2 regions of the Mannheimia kashgarensis genome follow, and region 2 is predicted to be linked to the other one. Evidence: riboswitches for the same ligand, from Rfam matches in the RefSeq annotation. Region 2 holds a riboswitch; the other holds the start of a gene.
What was found. A riboswitch is a leader RNA that binds a small molecule or an ion and turns the genes downstream of it on or off. The one in region 2 is predicted to bind thiamine pyrophosphate.
Positions count from the first base shown of each region.

Region 1: it holds a riboswitch for thiamine pyrophosphate, as region 2 does, so the genes downstream of both, thiB (thiamine ABC transporter substrate binding subunit) here and thiM (hydroxyethylthiazole kinase) in region 2, are expected to answer to the same signal.

Region 1 is NZ_JBGTYY010000001.1:79,002-82,463, reverse strand. It holds gene ACERCF_RS00390 (amidohydrolase family protein) at 43-1,026, opposite strand; TPP riboswitch at 1,258-1,401, shown strand; gene thiB (thiamine ABC transporter substrate binding subunit) at 1,444-2,397, shown strand; gene dksA (RNA polymerase-binding protein DksA) at 2,632-3,081, shown strand; gene pcnB (polynucleotide adenylyltransferase PcnB) at 3,148-3,462, shown strand, end outside.
Region 2 is NZ_JBGTYY010000003.1:2,433-5,894, forward strand. It holds gene ACERCF_RS02175 (MFS transporter) at 1-810, opposite strand, end outside; gene thiM (hydroxyethylthiazole kinase) at 803-1,621, opposite strand; TPP riboswitch at 1,679-1,784, opposite strand; gene nrdD (anaerobic ribonucleoside-triphosphate reductase) at 1,822-3,462, opposite strand, start outside.

The DNA.
Region 1 (3,462 bases), on a different contig from region 2:
CATATCAACTCTTTTTTGTTTTTGCATAAATAAAGCTATTAATTATAAGCCTAATACTTTTCGTCCATTAATACTGGCGATATTTGCCATTTCTTCTAAGTTAGTAAAACGGCAGCCCGCAGAGAGCAGACTTAACTCCTGCCACATATCGCCTTCACATAATGGCACCATATAATCGCAGATGTTGTCTGTACCAATTGCAACAGTAATACCTTCAGGAATTAGTTCATCAGCAGGAGTTAGAGCATTATGGAAAGGTTGCAAATCTTCTTTACGACCACTATCAATCCACGCCATCGGGCAAGCAATGACCATCATTTGACTATTACGCATTTTTTGATACAACATTTTACGGTAATCTTTTGGGTGGGCCCCAATTGAAATACCGTGAATTGCCACAACACGTCCTTGCATTCCGTGTTCTACCGATTTATCACAGAGTTGCTCGGTTTCTTTTTCTTTTGGCGAGTTAAATTGATCGACGTGAACGTGCAGCATTTTACCTTGTGACTTAGCTGTCTCCATTAAAATATCCATCGCCTCTAAGCCTTTGCCGTAATCTACTTCATCACGGTAAGGTAAGCCGCCGATAATATCTACCATTTCAGAGCCAATATCGAACCATTTTTTCGCCGTTGGTTCAATCACACCTTTTAACGTTTGGTTAGCAAATTTTAAGACAATATCATTTTTATACACTTCACGGGCTTTATGAGCGGCAATAATCGCTCTGTCTTCACATACCTGATCGATATCCACAAAAGTCCCGAATGCGGTAACCCCTTGTGAAATCATCAATTCAATGGCTTGCGAGAAGCGGCGGTAGTAATCTTCTACGCTTGAATTGCGTTTTACTTCATCTACCAAGTCCCATTTTTGTTGTAGATTCGCATTTTGGTAAACAGTGATTTTCTCTGGCGTCATTGTAAATGCACGGTCTGCGTGAGCGTGTGCATTTACCCAGCCGCCTTGCTTGATGATTTCATCACGAATATGACCTTTTAGGGTACGAATCAACTGGCTCATTTGTTATTTTCCTCTTTAATATTCTTGCAAATTTAAGTCTGTAAAATAAATAAAAAAACAGCTACGCATCAGAAAACGATGCGTAGCTGTTATTTAGAATTCGGTTTAAGGGATTTTATCTGTTTCATCTCTAGTTCCTTGTTTGGACTAGGGCGATAGTATAATGATTTTTTAACTAAATAGCAAACGTTTGCGAATATTGAAATTCAGCAACAAACTTTTTACAATAAAGCGTTCTCATTGGGGTGCAACAAGCGGTCTAATTTGCCTAAAAATTTGCAAATTTTCGCTAAAATCCAACCGCTTGTAGCTGAGAAATACCCATAGAACCTGATCTGATTAATATCAGCGTAGGGATTTGAGATAGCAAACTTGCCTCTTAAATCCTTCTATCAACGTAATTTAGAAGGGCTTTTTATGAAACTGATTTTATCTTCATTGGCACTACTTACCGCCACCGCTTTTGCCAACCAACCAACACTTACCGTTTACACTTATAGTTCGTTTGCCTCTGAATATGGTCCGGCTGCAAAATTAGAGCAAAATTTTGAGAAAGAGTGTAACTGTGATTTAAAATTTATGCCGTTTGATAATGGTGTAACAATGTTCAACCGTGTGCGTTTAGAAGGTGAAAAAACCAAAGCCGATGTGGTGTTAGGCATTGATAATTTCTTGCAAGCCGAAGCAGAGAGTTCAGGGCTATTTACTGAGTTTGATGCAAAAACCAAATTAGAGATGAAAGATAAAATTTTCTTTCCGTATGATACAGGCTCTTATGCCTTTATTTACGATAAAGAAAAGCTCAAAAATCCACCTAAAAGTTTGAAAGAACTGGTTGAACGCCAAGATTTAAAAATTATTTATCAAGACCCAAGAACCAGTAGCGTTGGGCGAGGCTTCTTAATGTGGGTAAATCAAGTGTATGGTGATGAAGCTCCAACTGCTTGGAAAACATTGGCAAAACATACCATAACGGTAGGTAAAGGCTGGTCTGAAACTTATGGAGCTTTCTTAAAAGGGGAATCGGATTTAGTATTAAGTTATACTACATCGCCTTTATATCATACGTGGCACGAAAACACCGATAAATATATAGCAGCTCCATTCGAGGAAGGGCATTTAGTTCAAGTGGAAAATGCGGCAATTGTAAAAACGACTAAACAAAGAGCGTTAGCAAATCAATTTTTAGCATTTTTGCATAAGCCGGAGTCGCAACATATTATTTCTTATCATAATGTGATGAATCCTGTTTTAGCGGAAGGTGTTGATTCTGCTTTTGCAGAAATGCCAGGCTATAAAACATTAGAATTTAACCCACCATCTAATGACACCATTCAAAAATGGCTCGCAGATTGGTCAAAAAGCTGGTAATAAATAAGCAGAATGATAGCCGAATTGTAATTCGGCTATCATTTTGTACAAATAGATCAGTATAAATGCAAAATTTTTGCAAATTTATTTGTTAGTCATTCAATTTTGTGTTATTTATAGCCGCCATTACTAAAAACCCGAAGATGTTGATTTTTTCGTATATGCAGTTACAAGGAAGTTAGGTCGTATTCGGGATATAATTTTGACAATAAAATTCCAAACAAGGAGTAATCTATGACTGAAGCGGCTAAAACCACCTCTCTTGGTTTATTAGCATTAGCAGGTGTTGAGCCTTATGAGCCGGCAAAAGATGAAGAGTATATGAATGAAGCTCAACGTGAGCATTTCAAAAAAATTCTGACAGCGTGGCACGGTCAAATTATGGAAGAAGCAGAACGCACAAAAAGCCAGCTTCAAGAAGATATGACAAACTTTGCTGACCCTAACGATCGTGCAAGCCAAGAGGAAGAGTTCAGTTTAGAACTTCGTAACCGTGATCGTGAGCGTAAATTATTGAAAAAAATTGAGCAAACGTTATATAGAATTCAAGAAGACGATTACGGCTTTTGTAACGCTTGCGGCGTAGAAATTGGGATCAAACGCTTAGAAGCCCGACCAACCGCAGATTTATGTATAGATTGCAAAACGTTAGCTGAAATTCGTGAGAAGCAGTTAGGTTTATAAGCAAATTACATAATGCCTCTTTTATAAGAGGCATTTACTATTTAGAGGTGTATTATTTTTAATTATATTAAGTCATTATTTTCCAAACCGAAAAAGCAAGAAAAGGAAAATAAGCCAGTAGTTGAACCAAGAGCAGAGAAAACAACTAAATCTACTCGTCCTAAACGTTCAGCCCCTAAATTAACAGAGCAAAAAAGCCATAAAAAAGGCAGTAAAGGTCATCAAACAGATGTGCCTTCTCATCTCCTACATAAAAAATTTACGTTAAGTGCTGCTCAATACGGCATTAGTCCGAAGGATTTCCCTAAAAATGCCCTTTCTATTGTAGATAAATTACATCTTGCAGGATTTGAAGCCTATATTGTTGGCGGTTGTATCCGT
Region 2 (3,462 bases):
TACCGCAACTGGGCTTTTCACAAAAATCGGGGTAAAGGCAACTAAAATATAGAATAGCACATAGCCTGCGGTAGCAATGAACACGCCAATCATAAACGGCTTGAAATGCTTGATAAAAAGTGTTTTAAGTGGGGTGTGGCGGTTTTTACCTTGCTGTTCTGCTTTGAGGAAAATCGGGCTTTCGCTGATTTTAATGCGGATATATAAGCCGATAAAAATCATAACAATAGAAGCCACGAAGGGAATTCGCCACGCCCAATCTAAAAAGGCTTGCTCACCATAAATTAGGTTTACGAGGTAGAACGCTCCGTTTGCCAATAGTAAGCCGATGGGAGCTCCCATTTGTGGAAAAATACCATAAAACGCCCGCTTGTGTTTTGGGGCGTGTTCGGTTGCTACTAATGCCGCTCCGCCCCATTCGCCGCCCAAGCCTAAACCTTGTCCAATTCGGCATAAGCAGAGTAGCACCGTTGCCCAAATGCCAATGGCGGCATAGTTCGGCAGTAAACCAATCGCGACTGTAGATAAGCCCATCAATAGTAGCGAGGCAATCAGCGTTTGTTTACGTCCATATTTATCGCCAAAATGCCCGAAAATAATCGACCCCATCGGGCGAGTGAAAAAAGCAAGGGCAAGAACAGAAAGCGACATTAATTGGTTAGAAACAAGGTCATCGCTATTAAAAAACTGCACATTAAATACCAGCACCGCCGCCATTGTATAGATATAGTTATCAAAATATTCAATGGCTGTACCAACCATTGAGGCAACGGCAACTTTGGTTGGGCTTGATTGCGTTGGTTTAGACATATTCTACCTCCGCATATTGCTCAACTGTTTCTGGCGTTAAAGCACCTAACTCATCTAACAGATTAACGGCAAATTGCCCGTATTGAGTAGGTTTAAGCGATTTTGCAGCTATTTCGCCTGCAATCGCATAGGCAGTACAAGCCTCAACAACGGCGTTGAAATAGTGTTCTTTCTCGGCAACCGCTAAAAATGCACCGCAAATGGCACTCAATAAACAGCCTGAAGCGGTAATTTGTGGGAACATTGGGCTGCCGTTTTTCAGCAATGCTGTGCGTAAGCCATCGCTTACCACATCGGTTTCGCCACTAATAGCTACTAAGGTTTTATAACGTTTCGCAACCTGTTGTGCGATTTCTACAACGCTGTGCGAGCCTTCCCCAGCATCAACCCCTTTGGCTTGCCAGTTTACGCCTGCGAGAGTGGCAAATTCCCCAGCATTGCCTCGAATAGCGGTAAATTGGATTTCATTCAATAAGGTTTCAACGGTTTGACGGCGAAAAGGCGTTGCCCCCACACCAACGGGGTCAAGCAGCACAGGGATGCCTAAACGGTTGGCTGTTTTTCCTGCCAGCACCATTGCTTCAACCTCTTTGCCAATGAGTGTGCCGATATTAATTACTACTGCTTTGCTTAAGGCTGGCACGGTTTCCATTTCCTCAATGGCAGCTGCCATAATCGGCGAAGCTCCGAGAGCTAATAAGCCGTTGGCGGAAAAGTTAGCGGCAACAATGTTGGTAATATTGTGAACAAGCGGTCGATTTTGCCGAATTTTTTGCAAATAGATAGATTGAAATGGGGTAGATGTGGTCATCGTTTATTCCTCATTGTATTGAAAAAAACAATGCACCAACACAAACGGGAATAGAACGGTTTTAAGCCTTTAGTTTCCTACGTCAGTGCTAACTGCATCAGGTTCAACGGGTATTTCTCAGCTTGCTTTATGAGATATAAAACAAGCACCCCGACTAAATGAGAGCTCAATATAAAACTTTAGAAAATAGTTGTAAAGATTTAAGCCGCTTCTCGATGATAAAACCGCAAACTATGCTCTTTTTGGCGGGCGGAGCTAAAGGCGGAAACCCGTTTTAAGTAACCGATAACACGAGTGCCATAGTCAATGTTTTTAGAGCCGCATTTGGAGCAACTATGCAGAGTACGTTTGTCTATATGGTTGCATTCATTGCAAATGGTAATTTTAACGTTAATGCAGAAATAGTTGCAGCCTGTTTTGGCAGCGGTGTCTAATAATGAACGGTAGCCATTGGCGGTTAAGGCTTCATCAAGGTTTAAATGCAGAGCGGATCCGCCATCTAGCCATTCAATTAGTTCTTTACCGTGTAGCAAGAATTTATCAAGGGCATTAATTTCTTCATCTTCAACCACATAGAAATAAGAGTTGTAGCAATCACGAGGCACGAAGTAGCCGTCTGTTTTATCCCATTTTGCATTTTTTACCCCTAAATTTTCGGCAGGGACAAATTCGGTGTTGAATTTCACGCCATATTGCTGGCTGGCAGCTTGATTTGCCTCAAAAATAGTTTTTAAGCGAGATTGTACAAAGTCAATATATTCGGGGTTATAACCCACTTTTAAGCCTTGCGATTCAGCCGCTTCCGCCATTCCGTTAATACCAATGGTAAGGAATTGTTTATCGAGTGAAATAAAGCCAGCCTCATAAACAGGGAGCATTCCGTTGGCTAAATATTTTTCCATTAATTTTCGGTAAGCGTATTGATATTTATGGATCTTGCTGACTTCTTGGCTCAAATCACGCTTATCTTGCACTAAACGGTTCATATTAATTGTAATTACATTTATTGAGCCTGTTGCAACACCGCCTGCACCGAGCGAGTAAGAGAAAGTGTGATCGCTAATTTCATTGCGTAAACGGCAGCAAGAGGCGAGCGAATCAGGGTTATCTGACTGATAAATAAAAAAGGAATTACCTTGTGCCAATTCATTTGCCATTTGGTTGACAAATTCATCATCTTTGCATTTGCCTTGCTCAGTTAGCATTGCGGCGGTTACAACTGGGAAGGTAAGAATGGCTTTGCTGCGTTCTTTGTTAAACCATTGCATAAAGAAAAGCTGCAATTTAGCGGTGGTTTCCCAGTTTGGTTTTTCAAAATCAGGGAACACAAAGTTGCCGAACATTGCCTCGAAATAGAATTTATCGTAAACCGAAATATTCCAAAACACGCTTTGATAGCCCCGTGCCGCCGCAGGTTGGTTGATACTGTAAACGACTTGTTGAAGGTGGTTTTCAATGTCTGAGCGGTGCGTTTCTAAATAGTTATCGCCATAATCTTTACGGGCAAAGTAGTCAAAGTAGGTTAGAAATTCAACGGTTGCAACTGCCCCTGCAAATTGTGAGCTGATGGCAAAAACAAAATTAATAAAAGAGCCACAGAAAGAAGCGAGATGTTTTGGAGCTTTGGATTCACCCCCCAGTTTGGTTAAGCCATCTCGTAAAAACGGATACATCGTAACAGATACACAGTAAGGCTTGAGGCTGGTTTCATCGTGAACGTAAATTTCGTGTGTTTCAATTTGGCGGAGATATTCACAAGCGGTCTCTTTTCCAAAAAGTTTTGCAATTTTTTTGCTAACTTTTGCTCGATTAATTTGCACAAAAAGATCTTTCATCAGCTC